DNA from 3 places in the Bacillus sp. L381 genome. Region 2 is predicted to be linked to each of the others. Evidence: riboswitches for the same ligand, from Rfam matches in the RefSeq annotation. Region 2 holds a riboswitch; each other region holds the start of a gene.
The links. Region 2 has a riboswitch for S-adenosylmethionine ahead of QRX25_RS05350 (bifunctional homocysteine S-methyltransferase/methylenetetrahydrofolate reductase). Riboswitches for the same ligand answer to the same signal wherever they lie in the genome.
Positions count from the first base shown of each region.

Region 1: another riboswitch for S-adenosylmethionine. It lies ahead of QRX25_RS07565 (phosphoadenylyl-sulfate reductase); the one in region 2 lies ahead of QRX25_RS05350 (bifunctional homocysteine S-methyltransferase/methylenetetrahydrofolate reductase).
Region 3: another riboswitch for S-adenosylmethionine. It lies ahead of mtnW (2,3-diketo-5-methylthiopentyl-1-phosphate enolase); the one in region 2 lies ahead of QRX25_RS05350 (bifunctional homocysteine S-methyltransferase/methylenetetrahydrofolate reductase).

Region 1 covers NZ_CP127224.1:1,481,521-1,488,697, forward strand. Annotated here, with positions in the region: gene QRX25_RS07545 (dihydroorotate dehydrogenase electron transfer subunit) at 1-427, shown strand, start outside; gene QRX25_RS07550 (dihydroorotate dehydrogenase) at 427-1,362, shown strand; gene pyrF (orotidine-5'-phosphate decarboxylase) at 1,331-2,050, shown strand; gene pyrE (orotate phosphoribosyltransferase) at 2,047-2,679, shown strand; SAM riboswitch class I at 2,781-2,885, shown strand; gene QRX25_RS07565 (phosphoadenylyl-sulfate reductase) at 3,012-3,713, shown strand; gene cysP (sulfate permease) at 3,726-4,790, shown strand; gene sat (sulfate adenylyltransferase) at 4,839-5,987, shown strand; gene cysC (adenylyl-sulfate kinase) at 6,000-6,593, shown strand; gene cobA (uroporphyrinogen-III C-methyltransferase) at 6,717-7,177, shown strand, end outside.
Region 2 covers NZ_CP127224.1:1,075,032-1,082,208, forward strand. Annotated here, with positions in the region: gene QRX25_RS05340 (pentapeptide repeat-containing protein) at 1-124, opposite strand, end outside; partial or broken gene QRX25_RS05345 (GNAT family N-acetyltransferase) at 320-789, opposite strand; gene QRX25_RS05350 (bifunctional homocysteine S-methyltransferase/methylenetetrahydrofolate reductase) at 873-2,714, opposite strand; SAM riboswitch class I at 2,804-2,926, opposite strand; gene QRX25_RS05355 (YajQ family cyclic di-GMP-binding protein) at 3,027-3,518, opposite strand; gene QRX25_RS05360 (CvfB family protein) at 3,618-4,514, shown strand; gene QRX25_RS05365 (BMP family lipoprotein) at 4,681-5,655, shown strand; gene QRX25_RS05370 (methyl-accepting chemotaxis protein) at 5,658-7,177, shown strand, end outside.
Region 3 covers NZ_CP127224.1:1,297,095-1,304,271, forward strand. Annotated here, with positions in the region: gene QRX25_RS06615 (carbon-nitrogen family hydrolase) at 1-486, opposite strand, end outside; gene QRX25_RS06620 (pyridoxal phosphate-dependent aminotransferase) at 579-1,775, shown strand; SAM riboswitch class I at 1,812-1,911, shown strand; gene mtnW (2,3-diketo-5-methylthiopentyl-1-phosphate enolase) at 1,993-3,207, shown strand; gene mtnX (2-hydroxy-3-keto-5-methylthiopentenyl-1-phosphate phosphatase) at 3,204-3,908, shown strand; gene QRX25_RS06635 (methylthioribulose 1-phosphate dehydratase) at 3,866-4,495, shown strand; gene mtnD (acireductone dioxygenase) at 4,511-5,047, shown strand; gene spo0E (aspartyl-phosphate phosphatase Spo0E) at 5,329-5,589, shown strand; gene kinD (sporulation kinase KinD) at 5,798-7,177, opposite strand, start outside.

The DNA of each region.
Region 1 (7,177 bases), 410 kb from region 2:
CGGAGTCGGGGTTCCGCCTTTGCAGGAACTGTCAAAGCGCCTGACGGAAAAAGGCGTAAACGTCATTCACGTGCTGGGGTTTCAATCAGCAAAGGATGTTTTTTATGAACAGGAATGTCTCGCGTACGGAGACACCTATGTGGCGACGGCTGACGGGACATATGGAGAAAAAGGATTTGTCACTGACATCATCCGCGAAAAGCAGCTCGAATTCGATGTCCTGCTCAGCTGCGGGCCGACACCGATGCTGAAAGCACTGAAGCAGCAGTACGGCCATAAAGAGGTTTATCTCTCGATGGAGGAGCGGATGGGCTGCGGAATAGGGGCCTGCTTCGCCTGCGTGTGCCGTACGGGCGAAAGCGATACATCATATGTGAAAGTCTGCCTTGACGGGCCGGTATTTAAAGCTGAGGAGGTGGCGCTGTAATGTTAGAGGTGAATTTGCCGGGTCTCCGATTGAAAAACCCGATCATCCCCGCTTCCGGATGTTTCGGTTTCGGAAAGGAATATGCCGGATTTTATGATTTATCATGCCTCGGAGGCATCATGATTAAAGCCACTACGAACGAAGCGCGTTTCGGAAATCCGACACCGAGAGTAGCGGAGACAAACGCGGGAATGCTGAATGCCATTGGCCTGCAAAATCCCGGACTTGAGCATGTACTCAAACATGAGCTGCCTTGGCTTGAACAGTTTGATACGCCGATTATCGCAAACGTCGCCGGTTCTCAGGTGGAAGACTATAAAGAAGTGGCCGAGCATATCAGCAAAGCGCCGAATGTGCATGCGCTTGAACTTAACATTTCGTGTCCGAATGTCAAAACGGGCGGGATTGCTTTTGGCACTGATCCCGTCATGGCGGCTGATCTGACAAAGGCGGTAAAAGAAGTTTCCGCAGTGCCTGTATATGTGAAGCTTTCGCCTAATGTCGCCAACATAACCGAAATTGCCAAGGCGATTGAAGCAGCCGGTGCTGACGGCCTGACGATGATTAATACACTCGTCGGGATGAGGCTCGATCTTAAGACAGGACGGCCGATTTTAGCAAATAAAACGGGCGGGTTGTCAGGCCCGGCAATCAAACCGGTCGCCATCCGGATGGTATACGAAGTCAGTCAGGCCGTTCAAATTCCGATTATCGGGATGGGCGGCGTCCAGACCGCAGAGGATGCACTGGAATTTCTACTTGCCGGGGCGAGTGCGGTTGCGGTCGGCACGGCAAACTTCGTCAATCCGTTTGTCTGCCCGGAAATCATAGAACAGCTCCCTCGTGTGCTGCGCCAATACGGCTTTCAATCTGTAAGTGAATGCATCGGAAGGAGCTGGAAACATGAAAAACAACCTGCCCATCATCGCGCTTGATTTTGCATCAGGGGAAGAAACTTTAGCGTTTTTAGATTTGTTTGAAAAGGAAAGGCTGTTTGTCAAAACGGGGATGGAACTTTTTTATCAGGAAGGCCCGGCCATCATTCACCAATTAAAAGAACGGAATTGTGACATATTTTTAGATTTGAAGCTTCACGATATTCCGACTACAGTCAATAAAGCGATGAAACGGCTTGCCGGCCTCGGCGTTGATCTCGTCAATGTCCATGCAGCGGGAGGCGCACGTATGATGCGAGCGGCTCTAGAAGGGCTTGAAGAGGGCACACCGAGAGGCAAAAAACGCCCGTCTTTAATTGCAGTCACCCAGCTGACCAGCACTTCAGAGCAGATGGCGAAGGAAGAGCTTCTGCTGCAAAAGCCGCTTTTAGAAACGGTTGTTCATTACGGAAAAATGGCGGAAGAGTGCGGTCTGGACGGAGTGGTATGTTCGGTTCATGAAACAAAAGCCATTTATGAAGCGGTCCGGCCGTCATTTCTGACAGTCACGCCCGGCATCCGCACCGCTAGTGACGCAGCTGACGATCAAGTCCGGACGGCGACTCCGTCATTTGCGAAAGAAAACGGCTCGTCAGCCATTGTCGTGGGCCGCTCAATTACAAAAGCGGAAAATCCCGTTAAAGCATATGAAGCAATTAAACTGGAATGGGAGGGTGTTCGCCGATGAAACAAGCTATCGCAAAACATCTATTACACATTGAAGCTGTCTTTTTACGTCCGAATGAGCCATTTACTTGGGCGAGCGGCATTTTATCACCGATCTATTGTGACAACCGTCTGACATTATCGTATCCGGAAGTGAGAAATGATGTAGCGGACGGGCTCAGCAAACTGCTGAAAGATCATTTCCCAGAGGCGGAGATGATCGCGGGAACTGCAACGGCAGGCATTCCTCACGCTGCGCTTCTCGCAGACCGTACAGGCGCGCCGATGTGCTACGTCAGAAGCAAGCCGAAAGCGCACGGCAAAGGAAATCAAATAGAAGGCGCCGTTAAAAAAGGGCAAAAAACAGTCGTGATTGAAGACTTGATTTCTACCGGAGGCAGCGTGCTCGAAGCTGCGGAAGCCCTTAAAAAAGAGGGTGCGGAAGTCCTCGGCGTCATTTCCATTTTTACATACGGCCTGCCGAAAGCAAGAGAAGCCTTTAAAAAAGCGGGTCTGCCGTATTACTCATTAACGGATTATGACACGCTGATTGAAGTGGCGCTAGAAAACGGAACGATTCATTCAGATGACATTGAGAAACTGAAATCATGGAAACAGAATCCCGAGTCAAAAGATTGGTTTAAAAAATAATGATAATAAAAACAGGCCTCAGAGCCTGTTTTTATTATTCCTATCAAAAAACTCGGGTTGACTTCTGTTAGAATTGTGCTAAAATTTAGTACAAATCTAAAAGCTTATCAAGAGCGGCTGAGGGACTGGACCGATGACGCCCGGCAACCTGCATGTATTGCAAGGTGCCGCATCCAGAAAAATGCACAGCATTTTGAAGATAAGGGCTATATCGGGTCACTGTCTTTCATTCCGCTGGATTGAAAGTTTTTTTATGAAAAAAAGATTGAGGGATAAGACAACCGGCAGAAAACATCAGCTGTTTGATTGTCTCCGGGAGGAGGAAAGAAAAAATGCTAACGTATGACACATGGGAAGAACCGGCGATTACATTTCCGGAAGACGATTCCTATAAAGGCGCGCTGTCCGTTTTAAAATGGGCGTACGGCCACTACGGAGACCAGCTTGTTTACGCGTGCAGCTTCGGGATTGAGGGCATCGTCCTGATCGATTTGATTTCTAAAGTGAAAAAAGACGCGGAAATCGTGTTTCTCGATACGGGCCTTCACTTTAAAGAAACCTATGAAACGATCGAAAAAGTGAAAGAACGTTACCCGGGACTGAACATCATCCTGAAACAGCCCGGCCTTACGCTTGAGGAACAGGCCGAGGCTCACGGAGATAAACTATGGGAAAGAGAACCGAACCAGTGCTGCTTCATTAGAAAAATTCTGCCATTAAGAGAAGCGCTCGCCGGGCGTCCGGCATGGCTGTCAGGCCTTCGCCGCGATCAAGGGCCGAGCCGGGCGAATACGAATTTCCTGAATAAAGACGACAAGTTTCAATCAATTAAAGTATGCCCGCTGATCCATTGGACATGGAAAGACATCTGGAGATATACATCCAAGCATGAGCTGGATTATAATATCCTTCATGATCAGGGCTATCCGAGCATCGGCTGTGAACCGTGCACTTCACCTGCGTTTACCGCAGAAGATTTGCGCAGCGGCAGATGGAACGGCATGGCGAAAACAGAATGCGGACTGCATGAATAAAGGAGCTGCAAGATGGAATTAGCCGCTATTTTATTCAGCCTGTTTTTTGCCATGAATATCGGAGCCAGCGGAGCCGCAGCTTCAATGGGAGTCGCTTACGGGTCAGGCGCCGTTAAAAAGAAAACGTATGCGCTGATCATCTGCGCAGCCGGCGTCCTGTCAGGGGCGGTTATCGGCGGCGGAGAAGTCGTTAAGACAATCAGCGGCGGAATCATTCCCGAACAGACGATTACGCTCACCATTGTCTGCATTATTATCGGGGCGGCGGCGCTATCGTTATTCACGGCGAATGTGCTCGGCATTCCGCTGTCGACGAGTGAGGTCACTGTCGGGGCGATTGTCGGTGTCGGCGTCGCATACAAAGTGTTGTTTTTACAGCATCTTCTGGTGATTGTGATCTTTTGGGTGCTTGTTCCGTTTGTCGCGTTCTGTTTCACATTTCTCGTATCGAAGGTATTCAGTTATCTGAATATTCGGGTCGTTTCGAATCGGAAACAGAAGATATTGGGGATTGTGCTGCTTATTGCGGGGTTTTGGGAAGCTTTTTCAGCCGGAATGAACAACGTCGCAAATGCGGTAGGACCGTTGGTTGCGGCCGGCGTGCTCAGCGTGTCCAAAGGGACGCTGTACGGAGGCGTATTTGTCGCTCTCGGCGCTCTGCTATTAGGACGCAAAGTGCTTGAAACCAACGGAAAAAAGATTACGAGATTTTCAGCCGGCGAAGGCATCCTGCTGTCCGGAACCGGCGCGGGGCTTGTCATTATCAGTTCCGTCTTCGGTCTGCCTGTCCCTTTGGCGCAGGTGACATCATCATCAATTATCGGTATCGGAATGGCCAAAAACGGGCCGAACGTTTTTCATAAAGAAGTCGTGAAAACGATGCTCAAAGTATGGGTCGTTTCCCCGTTTTTGTCACTGTCGATTTCGTATCTGCTTGTCTCTTTGCTGTTAAAAGGAGATTACTATTCCATCTTTATGATGGCCAGCGTGCTTTTGGCAGCTGGCGGAGCCGCCAGTCTGATGAAAGCCATCCGAAAAGAGAAACGCTCTGTCCATGAACAAGGCGGGGGCATTTAACTATTAATCTGAGTTTATTTATCTGTTAACTGGGAGGAATAATGAATTATGAGTTTAGCACCGCACGGAGGCACATTAATTAATCGGGTGAATGAGCAGTATGATCTTACATCCGTTCAAAAAGAAATTGAGCTTGATTTGATTTCGTTCGCTGATTTAGAACTGATCGGGATCGGGGGCTACAGCCCGATTGAAGGATTTTTCACAGAAAAAGATTACGTGTCAGTCGTAGAAAATATGCGATTGGCATCCGGTGCCGTCTGGTCTTTGCCGATCACGCTTCCGGTCGATTCAGAAAAAGCGGCTGAGCTTGCCGTCGGAGACACCGTGAAACTGATTTACGGCGGAGAAACATACGGCGTCGTTGACATCGAAGATATTTATACGCCGGATAAACAAAAAGAAGCCGTTCACGTATATAAAACCGATGATGCCGCGCATCCCGGCGTGAAAAAACTATTTTCACGCGGCGATACGTATGTCGGCGGGCCGATCACATTAATTAAAAAAGCGTCAAAGCAGTTTCCGGAGTTTACATTTGAACCTGCTGAAACGAGACGAAGCTTCGAAGAAAAAGGCTGGAAAACCATCGTCGGTTTCCAAACGAGAAATCCGGTTCACCGCGCTCACGAATATATCCAGAAAACCGCTCTTGAGACGGTTGACGGGCTGTTTTTGAACCCGCTCGTCGGTGAAACGAAATCAGATGACATTCCGGCGGATGTCAGAATGGAAAGCTACCAGGTGCTGCTCGATCATTATTATCCGAAAGACCGCGTTTTCCTCGGTGTATTTTTGGCAGCGATGCGGTATGCGGGACCGAGAGAAGCCATTTTCCACGCGCTTGTCCGCAAAAACTACGGCTGCACGCATTTTATCGTCGGCCGCGATCACGCCGGCGTCGGTGATTACTACGGCACATATGAAGCGCAAGAGCTGTTTGATCAATTTACAGCGGAGGAGCTTGGGATTACACCGATGAAATTCGAGCACAGCTTCTTCTGCCAAAAATGCGGCAACATGGGAACGGCCAAAACATGTCCGCATGACAGAGAAGACCACGTCATTCTGTCAGGAACAAAGGTCAGAGAAATGCTGCGAAGCGGCGTCATGCCGCCGGCGGAATTCAGCCGTCCCGAAGTTGTCGAGGTGTTAATTAAAGGGATGAAAACGAAAGAAGAAGCAGGCGTTTCTTAAGGAGGAAAAAGAGTGACAAATCGTGATATCGTATGGCATGAAGCTTCAATAACGAAAGAAGAATACCAGCAGAAAAATAAGCATAAAAGCTCTATCCTCTGGCTGACGGGTTTGAGCGGCTCAGGGAAATCCACGATTGCAAACGCCGCAGCGCGCGAGCTGTTTGAACAAGGCTATCAAGTCATTGTGCTTGATGGCGATAACATCCGCCACGGTTTAAACAAAGACTTAGGCTTTTCTGATGATGACCGCAAGGAAAATATACGCCGAATCGGGGAAGTGGCGAAGCTTTTCGTTCAGCAGGGCACCATCGTCATTACAGCCTTTATCTCTCCGTTCCGTGAGGACAGAGATCAGGTGAGAGAGCTTGTGGCAGAAGGCGAATTTAATGAAATTTACGTGAAATGCGACCTCGATATATGTGAAAAGCGCGATCCGAAAGGTTTATATAAAAAAGCAAGAAACGGTGAAATCCCGTTCTTTACGGGGATCGACTCACCGTATGAAGAGCCGAAAGCGCCTGAGCTCGTACTTGATTCAGGCAAATATGAACGTGAGGAATGCACCGGCAGACTGATTGATTTTGTGAAAAACAGCTTAGCATAATAAGTCCAAAAAGGCCGCGCAATCAGCCGGATATCCCTGCGAATGGCGGGATATGGTAAAATAGCTGAAGTGCGGCCTCGCGGCTGTTCTGAGAGATGTCAAAACGGATCGGGGAGACATGCTATGGGGAAAGTATTTATCGTTGGAGCCGGTCCGGGAGATCCGGACTTATTAACGGTGAAGGCAATGAAAGCCATACAGAAAGCGGACGTTATTTTATATGACAGATTGGTAAACAAAGAGATTTTACAGTATGCAAGAGAAGGAGCGGATCTGATTTACTGCGGCAAGCTCCCGGATTTTCACATTATGAAGCAGGATACGATCAACCGTTTCCTCGTGAAGTATGCGAAAAAGGGAAAAACCGTTGTAAGGCTCAAGGGGGGCGACCCGTTTGTTTTCGGCCGCGGGGGCGAAGAAGCCGAGGCTCTCGCGCAAAACGCCATTCCGTTTGAGATCGTTCCCGGCATTACGTCAGGAATTGCGGCAGCTGCTTACGCCGGCATACCAGTGACGCACAGGGAGGCGAGCTCCAATGTCGCATTCGTTACAGGACATTATAAACAAGAAGACGACTTTGAAGA
Region 2 (7,177 bases):
GCAGTTTGCCGCTTATGATTTCGTTTTCAATTATGACTTCTTTGATCTGTTCGTCCTGAAGCGCTTCGGTGAAAGAAAGCACCGGCAATTCTTTCGGGATTTTCGGTTTTTGGATCGTATTCATCTTTTACTCCCTTTTCTTAAAAAATAGCTGAAATCGGCAATGCCAGGTATCGTTTCACACCTGCTGTCCTTGTTGCTTAATGAACAAAGGGTAATAAAAAAGCGGGAGAGCGTCAATAGCGGCGCTTAAAAAAGCATGGGGAGCGGGACGTGATGTCCAGATCCGCTTAACGCTAAAAATAACAAAACAAAGCCCTTATAAGAGACGCCAAGGGCTTTTGTCTGTTTCAAGCGAGTTCTTATACATGATCACATACGAGCCGATGCCGGGTATGTCAAAGGAGCTTCCGATGCTTGTCCAGCCGAGCTTTTCATAATATCCTTTCACGTGACATCTGGCGTTGCACCAGACAAGCGCCGCCCCCATATCGGCCAGTTTCCGTTCTGCATAGGCGATTAATGTGCTTCCCGCTTTTTGTGTCCGGTATTCCTCAAGCGTCGCCATGCCGCGCAGCTGGTAGGCGGGCTCAGCTTTTAATGCCTGCTGATGCTGCGGATAGAAAGAAGCGATGCTGATCAATTGTCCGTCGTAAAAACCTCCGAGATGAAAAGCTCCTTTTACGCTGTCCTGATCATATTTACAATCCTCTATCGTCTGATGGGGCGCAGCACGCTGTGTCTGATCGCGTACGTGTCTTCTGCGGTGATGGGTTTTACTTCAACCATGAAAAAATCCTCCTTTGCTTGATTCTTTTTCTGTATCGTACCATGAAAAAGCCGCCTGTCATATCAGGCGGCTTGTTTTCACATCAATGCAAATATACATCAGCCCGCTTTTCATCCTTTTGCTTAATATAAGCTGCAAGTTCTGACGTCAAATCAGAACGGAGAAACGGGGTGATTAAATAGATTCCGTTAAACAGCTCGCACGCCGTGTCAAGAAGCGACTTGGCGATGGCAAGGCCCTCGGCTTTCTGCTTCCGCTTATCTTCACCGGCCTGCGCCATTTTTTCCCGGATGCTGTCTGACAGCTTAATGCCCGGTATTTCATGATGAATGAACTCTGCGTTGCGGCTGCTCGTTAACGGCATAATGCCGATATATACCGGCGTTGTGAGATGCTTCGTTTCATGATGAATGTCAATGAGCTGCTGCTCTGAGTAAACAGGCTGAGACACGAAGTAGTCGGCTCCGCACTCGATTTTTTTCTCGAGCCTTTTTACCGCCTTATCAAGATGGCGGACATTCGGATTGAATGCCCCGGCTACGGAAAAGTTCGTTTTCTTGCCGAGCGGTTTCCCTGATAAGGAAATGCCCTCGTTGAATTGCTTAATCAGCCTGATCAAGTCAAAGGACGTCAAATCATAGACGGAGGTAGCTCCCGGAAAGTCGCCGATTTTTGAAGGATCGCCCGTGATGGCTAAAATGTCGGTGAGCCCGAGCGTATCCAGCCCCATTAAATGTGACTGAAGGCCGATGATATTGCGGTCTCTGCATGTAATGTGGACGAGAGAACGGATATCAAGGCGCTCTTTCAGTAATGCACCGCAGGCCGCATTGCTGATTCTCGGTGTCGCCAATGAATTGTCGGCGAGCGTCAGCGCTTCTATGCCGGTTTCCTTTAATTCAGCCGCCGCTTGCAGAAATTTTTCAAAATTCAATTTTTTCGGCGGATCAAGCTCTACGATAATTGACCGTTTTTGCGCGGCGATTTCGTCTAAACCCGGCTCGGTCCGTTCATCCCGGACTGAGATGACTTCTTCTTCCCGTCTGATTTTCACTTCTTTATCAGTGACGGGTGAGAGTCCTCTGACCGCTTCAGCCATGGCTCTGATGTGGTTGGGCGTTGTGCCGCAGCAGCCCCCGATAATGCGCGCGCCCTGAGTGCGGAATTGTATGGCGCTCTCCCGGAAATAGGCATCGTCCGTATCATAAACAAGCCGGCCTCCTTCTAAAGACGGAAGGCTGCTGTTCGGATAGACCGATAAATAAGCGTCACGGAAAATAGGCACTTCGGTAAGGGCTTCAATCATGTGGTACGGGCCGAGCCTGCAATTGATTCCCGTTATATCAGCGCCGAGGCCGGCAATTGATTTGAGGGCTTCCCGAAGCGATGTTCCGTCCTGCAGCACGCCCTGTTCGTGCATGGAAACGTTCAGCATGATCGGGAGTTCCGTTTCTTTTCTGGCGATCTTCAGCACTTCGCGCGCCTCTTCTAAATCATAGTATGTTTCCAAAAGCAGGCCGTCCGGCTCCTCGTGAAGCAGTAAATAAAGCTGCTCCCGAAAGCTGCGTTTAATCTCCTCAAGGCTGTAGGCGTTTTTGTTGAAGGTGCGGATGCCGCCCATCGTTCCCAAAACATAAGCGCCGTCTGAGGAAGCGCGCGCGATTCTGACCGCCTCCTGATTGATTTTTTTCGTTTCATCCTCAAGTCCGTATCTTGAGAGCTTAATAAAATTCGCGCCGTACGTGTTTGTTTGGACGATGTCTGCCCCGGCTTCCACGTAAGCCTTATGTATCCGCTTGATTTCATCGGGCTTTGAGACGTTCAGTTCCTCAAAACATCTGTCAATGCCGTAGGAATAAAGGAGAGTGCCCATCGCGCCGTCCCCGATTAATATCCGTTCTTCCAAGTCTTGTAATAGTCCCATTGTTTGCCTCCTTCATCACATTCAGCAAGGAAAAAAGAGAAATAAAAAAAGTCTTCTTAAGAAGAAGACTTTGTGATCATTTGTCTCTCTTCTTATCTTCCAAGCTGTTGTTTAGCTTGCTGGATTTAGCACCTTGGTCATGGTTTGGTTAAACCATTACACCGGTTGCTGAAGCGTCGTCGGGCCAGTCCCTCGGCTTCTCTTGATAAGAACGTTCATTTAATTGTCATGGGTTTCCAAAACGTAACTGTGAAAATCCCTTTCTCCAAATTTACCGAAAATAGAGACAATAATCAATAGGAATCACATAATTTATCTAAAATTAATAAATTGAACATCAATCGGCAGGTCTGCACCGCGGACGGCTGCAATAATCTGCTGCAGATCATCTTTATTTTTTCCGGTGACGCGCACTTGGTCGTCCTGAATCTGCGACTTCACTTTCAAGCCGGAGTTTTTAATCACCGCATTGATTTTTTTTGCGTTGTCTTTATCAATGCCCTGTACAAGCTTCGCGCGCTGTCGCACCGTGCCTCCCGAGGCATTTTCGATTTTGCCGTATTCAATGTTTTTCGTCGGCACGTCCCGTTTGATCAGCTTGCCGCTCAGCACATCTTTGAGCTGATTCAATTTAAACTCGTCATCTGAAATCAGGACAAGTTCTTCCTTTTCTAAACTCACATCGCTTTTAGATCCTTTAAAATCATAGCGTGTGCCGATTTCTTTCAGCGTCATCTGAATCGCGTTCTGCACTTCGGGAAATTCAACTTTTGATACGATATCAAAAGAACTTTCTTTTGCCATGAGAAAACCTCCTATAACATTTCACTTATGAGTTGATTATAGTAGAATAAAGAGAAATGTCCAACAGCATAAAGCATGAATTTGTGTGAATTGGAAAAAATGAGAAAAACATCAGCCTCATACGGGCGAAGCAGGAAGGACGATAACATGAGACCAGGGCAGCAGCTCACGCTTAGTATAGATCACCAAACCGATTTCGGTTATTTTTTAACTGACGGCGAGGATACGGTTCTTTTACATAACAGTGAAATCACAGAGGATATCGAAGACAGAGATGAAGTGGACGTATTTATTTACGTCGACCATCAGGAAAGGCTCGCGGCGACGATGAAAAAGCCGCTCATCAGCTTTTATGATTACGGATGGGTGGAAGTGACGGATAAAGTGGAGGATATGGGCGTATTCGTCGATGTCGGTCTGTCAAAAGACGCGCTCGTCGCAACGGAGCATCTGCCCCCGTACAAATCCGTCTGGCCGCAAAAAGGCGACAGACTGTATTGTATGCTTAAGGTGACAAACCGCGGGCGCATGTTTGCCAAGCCGGCGCCGGAGGACATCATCAGCGAATTATTTACGGATGCAGGCGAAGAGATGATGAATAAAGAACTGACGGGCACGGTGTATAGGCTGATCGCATCAGGCTCTTTCCTGATTACTGATGAAGGCATCCGCGGGTTTATTCACTCTTCGGAAAGAAAAGAAGAGCCGAGACTCGGCAGCCGTGTGACAGGGCGTGTCATCGAGGTGAAGGAAGACGGCTCCGTCAACATGTCGCTGCTGCCGAGAAAGCAGGACGCGCTTTCCGTTGACGCGGAAGAGATTTTGACCTATCTGAGATCAAGAAACGGCGCGATGCCATACGGAGACAAAAGCCATCCTGACGATATCCGCGAACGGTTCAATTTAAGCAAAGCCGCCTTTAAGCGGGCGCTCGGCCACCTGATGAAAAACGGCAAGGTGTACCAGGAAGACGGCTGGACATACGAAAAACAATAAATTTTCTGCAAAAACATCGGTGAACAAAACCGATGTTTTTTATTTCCTGTAAAACCACAATATTCCTTGTTTTCTTAGTTCTTCATGTAAAAATAAATATTTTATTGAAATAAAATATTCTGACACGCAGACCGATATATAGAAAAAACCGCAAAGGAGAGTTTCAATGAAAAAAATGATGATATTTGCGGCTGTTCTGCTGATCGCACTCGGTGCGGCCGGATGTGCAAACAGCCGATCAGACGAAACGGCCGGCCGCGAGGCGAAAAAAATCGGGATGATGCTGACGGACAACGGACTTGGCGACCAGTCCTTTAATGATTCCGGTTTTCAAGGCTTAATGAAAGCAAGAGACGAGCTCGGCATCACATTTGACTACAGAGAAATAAAGGATACCGATACATATGAAAAAGGACTGACTCAGCTTGTAAAAGAAGGAAATGATCTTGTTGTGGCACTCGGCTACAGCATGCAGCCGGATTTAGAAAAGGTCGCTAAAAAATATCCGAACCAGCAGTTTGTGCTGATTGATTCAGTGTCAGAACTGAAAAACGTCACCTCCGTTACCTTTAAAGAAGATGAGGGAAGCTATTTAGCGGGAGCACTAGCGGCCCTGACAACAAAAACCGGCACGATCGGATTTATCGGCGGCTCAGATGCCGACGTCATTAAACGGTTTAAAAAAGGCTATATGGAAGGGGCGAAATCAATCAAACCAAATATCCGTGTGCTGTCTGAAATCAGCGGATCGTTTGATAATGACAAGCTTGGGCAGCGGATCGCCAAACGAATGATTCATCAGAAAGCCGATGTCCTGTTTACGGCGGCCGGTTTTACGGGTGTCGGCGCGCTGAAGGAAGCGGAGGCCGAAAAGATATACGCGATCGGTGTGGACAGCGACCAATATTACACTGCCGAACACGCCGTTATCTCCTCTTTAGTGAAAAACGTTGACCATGTGATTTACGAGCTGGCCAAAGATTTAAAAAACGGAAAGCAAATCAAAAACGGCCAAATCGTTTACGGATTAAAGGAAAATGGCATGGACTTAGCCCAGATCAGAATCGTGAAGAATTCAGATGAGCTGACAAAAAAAATCGCTGATATGAAAAGCAAGCTGATCGAAAAGGGAGGGGAATGAGCGTGACATTACGGACCAGACTTCTCGTTAACGCGGCCGTGACGATGATATGCTTTGCCGCTGTCATTGGTTTTACGATCGTAAACATGATGAAGATTCAAGCCTCAAATGAAGATGAGGTCGAAGCGCTGTTAAGCGTTCAGTCGGCGAAGGCTGAACTCAATACATTGAAAGAAAGCATCACAAGCTACTCCTACACGCTCGCCGATGCCCAGAAAGAGAGCGTTCGCACCTATATGAAAAACAGCTCCGACCGCCTGAATGCGCTACAAAAAACAATGACTGACCCGGCGGGAAAAGCCGCCTATGACAAGCTCGCCAAAAAATATGAAACATGGCAGACGGAGGCTGCCGCGGCCCTGAGTACAAAGAGTCCGGCCGAAGCGACAAGGACGGCGGCCCGCATTAACGGTCTGCTTAATGACATTTATATGCTCAATCTTGAAAGCCGCAGCCGTTATGAACAGATGCAGAAACAAACGGCCGATCAAATTCAATTTATCGTTTACAGCGCAGCGGTGTTAACAATCGTGCTCCTTGCCGTTACCGTGCTTTCATCCGTCAGGCTGACAAAGAAAATTGCCGGGCCGATCCGCCAGATGGCCGAACACGCCCGGCAGATCGCCGGCGGAAACCTGGCTGTTGAAAAGCTCGACTACAAAGGAAAAGACGAGCTGAAAGAGCTGAATGATTCATTCGGAATCATGACAGAACAGCTCCGCACCTTAATCAAGGCGATCGGAGAGGTCGGCCGCGAAGTGGAAACATTTGCAGAAGGCCTGACGAAAGAAAACCAGACACTCACGGAAATGACCGAGCAGGTGTCCGTATCAACGGAAGAAATGGCAAAGGGCTCACAAACCATTTCAGAAGACTTGCAGCATGCGGTGTTATTTATTGAAAAAATGGATGAGCACGCAAAAGCGAATGCCGAGCGCTCAAAACAGACCACTGCAAGCAGCGAGGACACCATTTCAGCGGTGGCTGCAGGCCGAAATGCTTTGGCAGAAACAAAACAAGCGATTGACAAAAGCAATGAAACGTCAAAAGAAATCTCAAAAGCCGCTGATCTGTTCATAAAACATGCGGCAGGCATCAGTATGATGGCCCAGACCGTTTCTGACATTGCGGGCCAGACCAATCTGCTGTCATTAAATGCGGCGATCGAAGCGGCCAGAGCAGGCGAGGCCGGGAAAGGATTTGCCGTCGTTGCCGAGGAAATACGGAAGCTGGCAGACGGATCAGCCAAAGCAACCGCGCAGATTTTCGATATGGTGAAGCAAATTGAAGGCGGCATCACATCTATTACCGGCGCTGTCACCACCGGCGTCGCTTTAGGGGACAGACAGCAGGAGCTAATGGAGAAAACGTCGGAATCATTCGCCCATATCGAACAGAAAGCCGCGCACATTAAGGCGGAGCTTTCTCGCTTAGACGGGCAGATCCGCGAATCGAAACAGCTTGGTGAGCAAGTGCTGCAGCATGCCGAAAGCATCAGCGCCGTCGTTCAGGAAACAGCCGC
Region 3 (7,177 bases), 220 kb from region 2:
CGCTCCCTGGGACGTATGCTTTCTGATCCATTCGGGGAAACGGATATCATAGCAGATCAGCCCGGCGCACTTGACACCGTCAAGCTCAAAGGAACCGTCGCTGTTTCCGGCTGACAGATATATATGTTCATCCATCAGCTGAAACAGATGGGCTTTTTGATACTGCTTCACGATCTGTCCGCTGTTATCGGCGATGTACATGGTGTTATAGACATTTTCTCCTTCTTTGACCGCGACAGATCCGGCAACGAGGTGTACATTGAATCTTTTTGCCGTTTTTTTAAGCCATTGTACCGAGGTTTCGCCGTTTTCATCCGCCAGCTGGTCAAGCCGTGTGAGGTCATAGCCGGTCGTCCATAACTCAGGAAGCACGATGACATCAGCGCGGCGGCTTTCTTGCTCAATCAAAGATTCTGCTTTTTTGAAGTTTTCTGAAGGATTTCCGTATGAAATATCAAATTGCAAACAAGAAACGGTCCATTTCATTTTTTTAACACCCCAAGTTTCTCTTTACTTTTTTTATTTAACCATATATGATGATGGACTATCATTTCAAGAAATTTTTAGAAGGTGAAAATATGAACTTTGAAATCTCTGATGTACTCAAACAGCTGCCGGAACAATTTTTCGCATCATTGGTGCAAAAAGTGAATCAAAAGCTGAAAGAAGGCAAAGACGTCATTAATTTAGGACAGGGGAACCCCGATCAGCCGACGCCTCAGCATATCGTTGAGGAAATGAAGCGCGCCGTCGAAAGGCCGGAAAATCATAAATACTCATCCTTCCGGGGCGCTTACAGCTTCAAAAAAGCAGCCGCTGAATTTTATGAAAGGGAGTACGGGGTTACGCTTAATCCGGAAACGGAAGTGGCCGTGCTGTTCGGAGGCAAGGCGGGACTTGTAGAGATTCCGCAATGTCTTTTGAACCCGGGAGATACAATTCTTGTGCCTGATCCCGGATATCCTGACTACTGGTCGGGGGTCGCTCTTGCGAAAGCGAAAATGGAAATGATGCCGCTGACGGAAGATAGAGGATTTCTCCCTGATTACAGCGCAATTCCTGAAAAGGTGCAAAATGAGGCGAAGCTGCTGTATCTCAATTATCCGAATAATCCGACCGGCGCCGTGGCGACAGAGGCGTTTTTTGAGGAAACGGTCAGCTTTGCAGAACAAAACGGCATTTGTGTCGTTCATGATTTCGCGTACGGAGCAGTCGGCTTTGACGGGCATAAACCGCTGAGCTTTTTGGAGACGGAAGGTGCAAAAGAGACTGGAATTGAAATCTATACCTTGTCAAAAACTTATAACATGGCGGGCTGGCGTGTCGGATTTGCCGTCGGAAACGCGTCTGTTATCGAAGCGATCAACCTTTATCAGGATCATATGTTTGTCAGCCTGTTTCCCGCCGCGCAGCAGGCGGCGGCAGCAGCTCTTTTAGCGGATCAGGCGTGCGTCGCAGCTCAAAATAACAGATATGAGTCGAGACGAAATGCATGGATTGCAGCATGCCGCGATATCGGCTGGGATGTCACGGCTCCCGCGGGCTCTTTTTTTGCATGGCTCCCGGTGCCGGACGGTTATACATCACAGTCGTTTTCAGATCTGCTGCTGGAAAAAGCAAATGTTGCGGTCGCAGCCGGAAACGGGTTCGGAAAATGGGGGGAGGGCTATATCAGAGTCGGCCTTCTGACAAGTGAAGAAAGACTTAAAGAGGCTGCGGAACGGATCGGGAAACTCAATCTTTTCACCCGAAAAAGCATTGACATATCAAAATAACAATGCGATAATTCAAAATACTTTATAAAATCATTATTCTTATCAAGAGCAGGCAGAGGGACGAGCCCGATGAAGCCCGGCAACCGACTGTTAAAGCACGGTGCTAATTCTTGCAGCAGGAGCTGAGAGATAAGATTCGGACATAACACGAAGCCTCTTTCTGCTCATACGGAAGAGGTTTTTTTATGTTTTTCGAAAGAAAGAGAGGCGTTCACGCATGAGCGAAGTATTGGCAACATATCTTCTGACGGACACAACAGACAGTGAAAAGCGGGCGGAACAGATTGCAGCGGGGCTGACGGTAGGTTCCTGGACAGATCTGCCCCTTGTGAAGCAAGAACAGCTCAGAAAGCATAAAGGCCGGGTCGTAAAAGTTGAGGAGAAAGAAGGATCCCCGGAAAACGAAAAACAGGCCGTCATCACCATCGCCTATCCTGAGGCGAACTTTTCAAGAGACATACCCGCCGTCCTGACGACTGTATTCGGAAAGCTGTCACTGGACGGAAAAATAAAATTGACTGATCTTGAATTTTCCGAAGGGTTTAAACGCTCTCTTCCCGGGCCGAAGTTCGGCATATACGGCATTCGCAAACTGCTGGGCGAATTTGAAAGACCGCTTCTGATGAGCATATTTAAAGGGGTGATCGGACGGGATCTCCGTGACATTAAAGAACAGCTCAGACAGCAGGCGCTCGGCGGCGTTGATCTTATTAAAGACGACGAAATCTTCTTTGAAAATGAGCTGGCTCCGTTTGAAACCCGCATTATCGAAGGGAAACAAGTCCTGAAGGAAACCCGGGGGGAGACGGGACATAAAACGCTGTATGCCGTGAACCTGACGGGGAGAACTGCTGAATTGCGGGATAAAGCGAGACGCGCGGCAGAGCTCGGGGCGGACGCCCTCTTACTTAATGTGTTCGCCTACGGTTTGGATGTGATGCAAAGCCTTGCGGAAGACGGGGAAATCCCGCTTCCGATTATGGCGCATCCGGCAGTCAGCGGCGCATTCACATCATCTCCCGTTTACGGTTTATCGCATGCGCTTTTGCTCGGCAAGCTGAACCGCTATTGCGGTGCTGATTTCAGTTTATTTCCGTCACCTTACGGATCCGTTGCACTGCCGAAGGAGTCCGCGCTTGCGATTCACGATGAATGTGTAAAAGACGATGTCTTTCATCCCTCGTTTGCCGTCCCGTCAGCAGGCATTCATCCCGGCATGGTGCCGTTGCTGATGCGTGATTTCGGCATTGATCACATCATTAATGCCGGCGGAGGCGTTCACGGCCATCCGAACGGAGCAGAGGGAGGCGGAAAAGCGTTCCGCGCCATCATTGATGCGGTGCTTGAAGCCCAGCCGATTGAAGAAAAAGCCGCGTCGTGCAAAGATCTTCAGCTCGCATTAGACAAATGGGGAAGGGTGGAAGCCGTATGACCCGCACACCGCTGATTATTTGTGATTTCGACGGAACGGTTACCATGAACGACAACATTGTCAGTATGATGAAAGAATTTGCGCCTCCTGAGTGGCTTGAATTAAAAGACGGTGTTCTGTCTAAAAGCCTATCAATCCAGGAAGGAGTCGGCCGGATGTTTGGGCTGCTGCCGAGCAGTTTAAAAGAAGAGCTGACTGATTTTATCCTGAAGGATGCGAAAATAAGGGACGGCTTTTTGGATTTTGTCTCGTTTGTCCGGTCAAACGATCTCCCGTTTTATATCGTAAGCGGGGGAATGGACTTTTTTGTGCACCCGCTTTTGGAAGGCATCGTAGAAAAGGAGCGGATTTTCTGCAATCATGCTTCCTTTGACAATGAATATATTCATATCAATTGGCCGCACGCCTGTGACGGCGACTGCACGAATCAATGCGGCTGCTGCAAACCGTCAGTGATCCGAAAGCTGTCCGATCAGCAGAATTTTCTCATTATGATCGGTGATTCGGTCACGGACCTCGAGGCTGCAAAATTATCCGATATGTGCTTTGCAAGGGATTATCTTTTGACTGAATGCAAAGAACTCGGTCTTCGGCATCTGCCTTTTCAAGATTTTCATGAGGTGAAAACAGGCATCGAAAACATCGGGGAGGTGCAGGCATGGCTGCAAAAGAAGAACGCTGGCGCGAACTTGCCGAGGTAAAGCGCGAGCTGGCTGAAAGAGACTGGTTTCCGGCAACGAGCGGAAATCTTTCCATTAAAGTATCCGACGGGCCGCTGACTTTTCTCGTTACGGCAAGCGGCAAAGACAAACGAAAAGAAACAGACGAAGATTTTCTCTTAGTCGATGAGAACGGGAAGCCCGCTGAGACCGGCCATTCCTTAAAACCCTCGGCAGAAACGCTTCTTCATACTTACTTATACAAAAAGACAGACGCAGGCTGCTGTCTGCATGTCCATACCGTTAATAATAATGTCATCTCAGAGCTCTACGGAGATGAAAAACAAATCACCTTTCAGGGGCAGGAGATTATTAAGGCGCTCGGATTGTGGGAGGAAAACGCGGCGGTGACCGTTCCGATCATTGACAATCCGGCGCACATCCCGGCATTGGCCGAAAGCTTCGCGCGCCATGCAGACACCGAATCAGGCGCGGTATTAATCCGCAATCACGGCATTACGGCATGGGGGCGGACCGCGTTTGAGGCGAAAAGGGTGCTGGAAGCCTATGAATTTTTATTCAGCTGTCACATCAAGCTTCTGTCACTTCGGCCGCAGCTCGTAAAATAAAAGGAGGAATGCAAAATGGCGACAATCAGAATTCATGATGAAAAGAATACGATCATTGAAAATCAGGAAGAAGTAGCGCGCTTTTTAGACGAACAAGAGGTAATCTATGAGCAGTGGAATATTGAAAAACTTCCGCCTGAGCTTTCGGAGAAATATGATGTAACCGAAGCTGAAAAAGAGCGGATTCTCGCGGCGTTTGACAAGGAGATTCAGGATATTTCAGCCCGGCGCGGCTATCAGTCTCAGGATGTCATTTCTTTATCAGATTCAACGCCGAATCTAGATGAATTATTGAAAAATTTCCAAAGAGAACATCACCACACGGATGATGAAGTCCGCTTTATTGTCAGCGGGCACGGCATCTTCGTCATTCAAGGCAAAGACGGCACTTTTTTTGATGTCCGTTTAAATCCGGGAGATTTGATTTCGGTTCCGGAGAACATCCGCCACTACTTTACGCTTCAGGAAGACCGCCGGGTCGTCGCCATCCGAATCTTCGTGACGACTGAAGGCTGGGTGCCGATTTACGAAAATGAAAGTGTGCAAAACTGATAGACTTGCGAACCTCTCATGCAGCCAGCGGCATGAGAGGTTTTTTATTTTAATATAAAATCAGCTGTCTCTGTTTTTTGTGCGTTGAAATATGCCGCATTCTGTTTATATCATTACCTGAATGGGTATTATTCTCGTAATCATGCTAAAGATTCCAATATGAAATGAAAAATTAAGTTATTTAGTAAAAAAATGTTTACAAATAAAGTATAATCTGTAATAATGCTCAATAACCCAATCAAACTTGTTTCCTATTCTTTTAGCGGTGAGGGGTGAAGTGAATGGGCAGTTATTCTGAACAAGAACAATTGCTTGTATCTATTGATGAAAAGAGAAAAATGATGATAGATGCGGCTAACAGGCAGGGGTTTACAGGATATGACACGATCAGGCACAGCCAGGAACTGGACTGTCTGATGAACGCATATCAGCAGCTGATAAACCGTGAACGCACACATCACCAAGGAATACAGGGCCTTGTGAAGAAAATAGGCTTGTTCTCCCGCGGTGACATCATGCCTGCATATGAAGCAAACAAATAATTAATGATAAACAGATAACGAAGACTGAATGCGCTTCCTGATCAAGCGCCGCATCCGAAAGATGACCGCGTACAGTCAGCGGGTTTTTCCGCCGGCACAGCTCACGAAGCGCCTCGTATCTATCTGCCGGCTATGATGCCGTTCCCCGGTATATCCTCTTACACATATTCTTCTTTATCTAAAAAACACCCTGTTACAGGGTGTTTTTTCATCGTGAAGCGGCAGGGAGGGTAATGGTGACCTCTGTGCCTTTATCGACTTCGCTTTGAATGTCAATCGAACCGCCGTACATCAGCATGATTCGTTTACACACGACAAGGCCGAGACCGGTTCCTTTTTCTTTTGACGTTACAAACGGAAGAAAAATGTGCTCAAGCATATCTTCAGAAATACCCATTCCGTTGTCAGCAACCTTAATGACTGCTTTATGGTCGCGGGCTTCTAAATAGATGGACAGCCGGCCGCCTTCCTGCATTGACTCAAGCGCGTTTTTCGCGACATTTAAGATGACCTGTTTAATATGGTCTTTCGTGCAATTGACCTTGAGCGGCCGATTGACGAGAATCTCCACATTTACTTCCACATTATAAAGATTCCCTTCCGAATAAATAATCGGCATAATCTCATCAAGGATATCCTGCAGAGAGTTCACTTCTAATCGTTCCGCGGTCGGTTTGCCGAGCACTAAAAACTCACTGACAATCTGATTGATCCGTTTAATCTCCTGCTCAATAATTGAGAAATACAGCTGATCTTCCTCTGTTTTATATTTTTTCTGCAAAAGCTGAATGAAGCCGCTGATCCCTGTAAGCGGGTTCCGGATTTCATGGGCGGTGCTTGCGGCAAGCGTTCCGATCAGCTCCAATTTCTGCGCCTCGTTTTGAGCGCGCTCCAGCTGGGTCTTGCGCTTAAGCAGATAATATTGAACGAGGATGAACAGAATATTCAGCAGCACGGCGATACTGGACATCGGCAGCAGCACGCTTTTGGTCAGCTCGTTCAGCTCAACCGGTTTCGGAAAAACATTGATATTCCAGTTAATATCATCCAGATAGCCGCTGACCGGCTGCACGCCTTCTGATTGATCAGCGCGTCCGCTGGCAAATATCACTTTATCCTGGTGGGTTGCCTTGACATAAACGTCAGGACTTAGCATATTGATCATATTTCTCAAATAATCGACTTGTATGGCGGCCACTAAATAATCGGTGACTTCCCGGTTTGCATCTAACACGGGCACGCAGATCGTAAAGATGCGCTGGCCTGTAATTCTGCTGGGGTAGTCATTTGTGATGACTGTTTTCTTCGTCTTTTTTGCCTTCGTAAAATACGGTCTGTCGGCCAAATTCACCTTTGATTTCAGATCGGTCGTGCTTGCGATGACGTCACCTTTGGCATTCAGCATATACAGTCCGCTGAATCTGGGTTCATCCTCAAAAGCCTGATCGAGAATTTCACTTATCTTTTCTTCATTGACAGGCTTATCGACAGCGATCGCAAGTGTTGTCATCCGGGCTTTTGTTTCACCGATTAAATAATTGAGCTTGTTGCGGTGAAGGTTGAGCATCATACTAGCTTCCTGTATGTG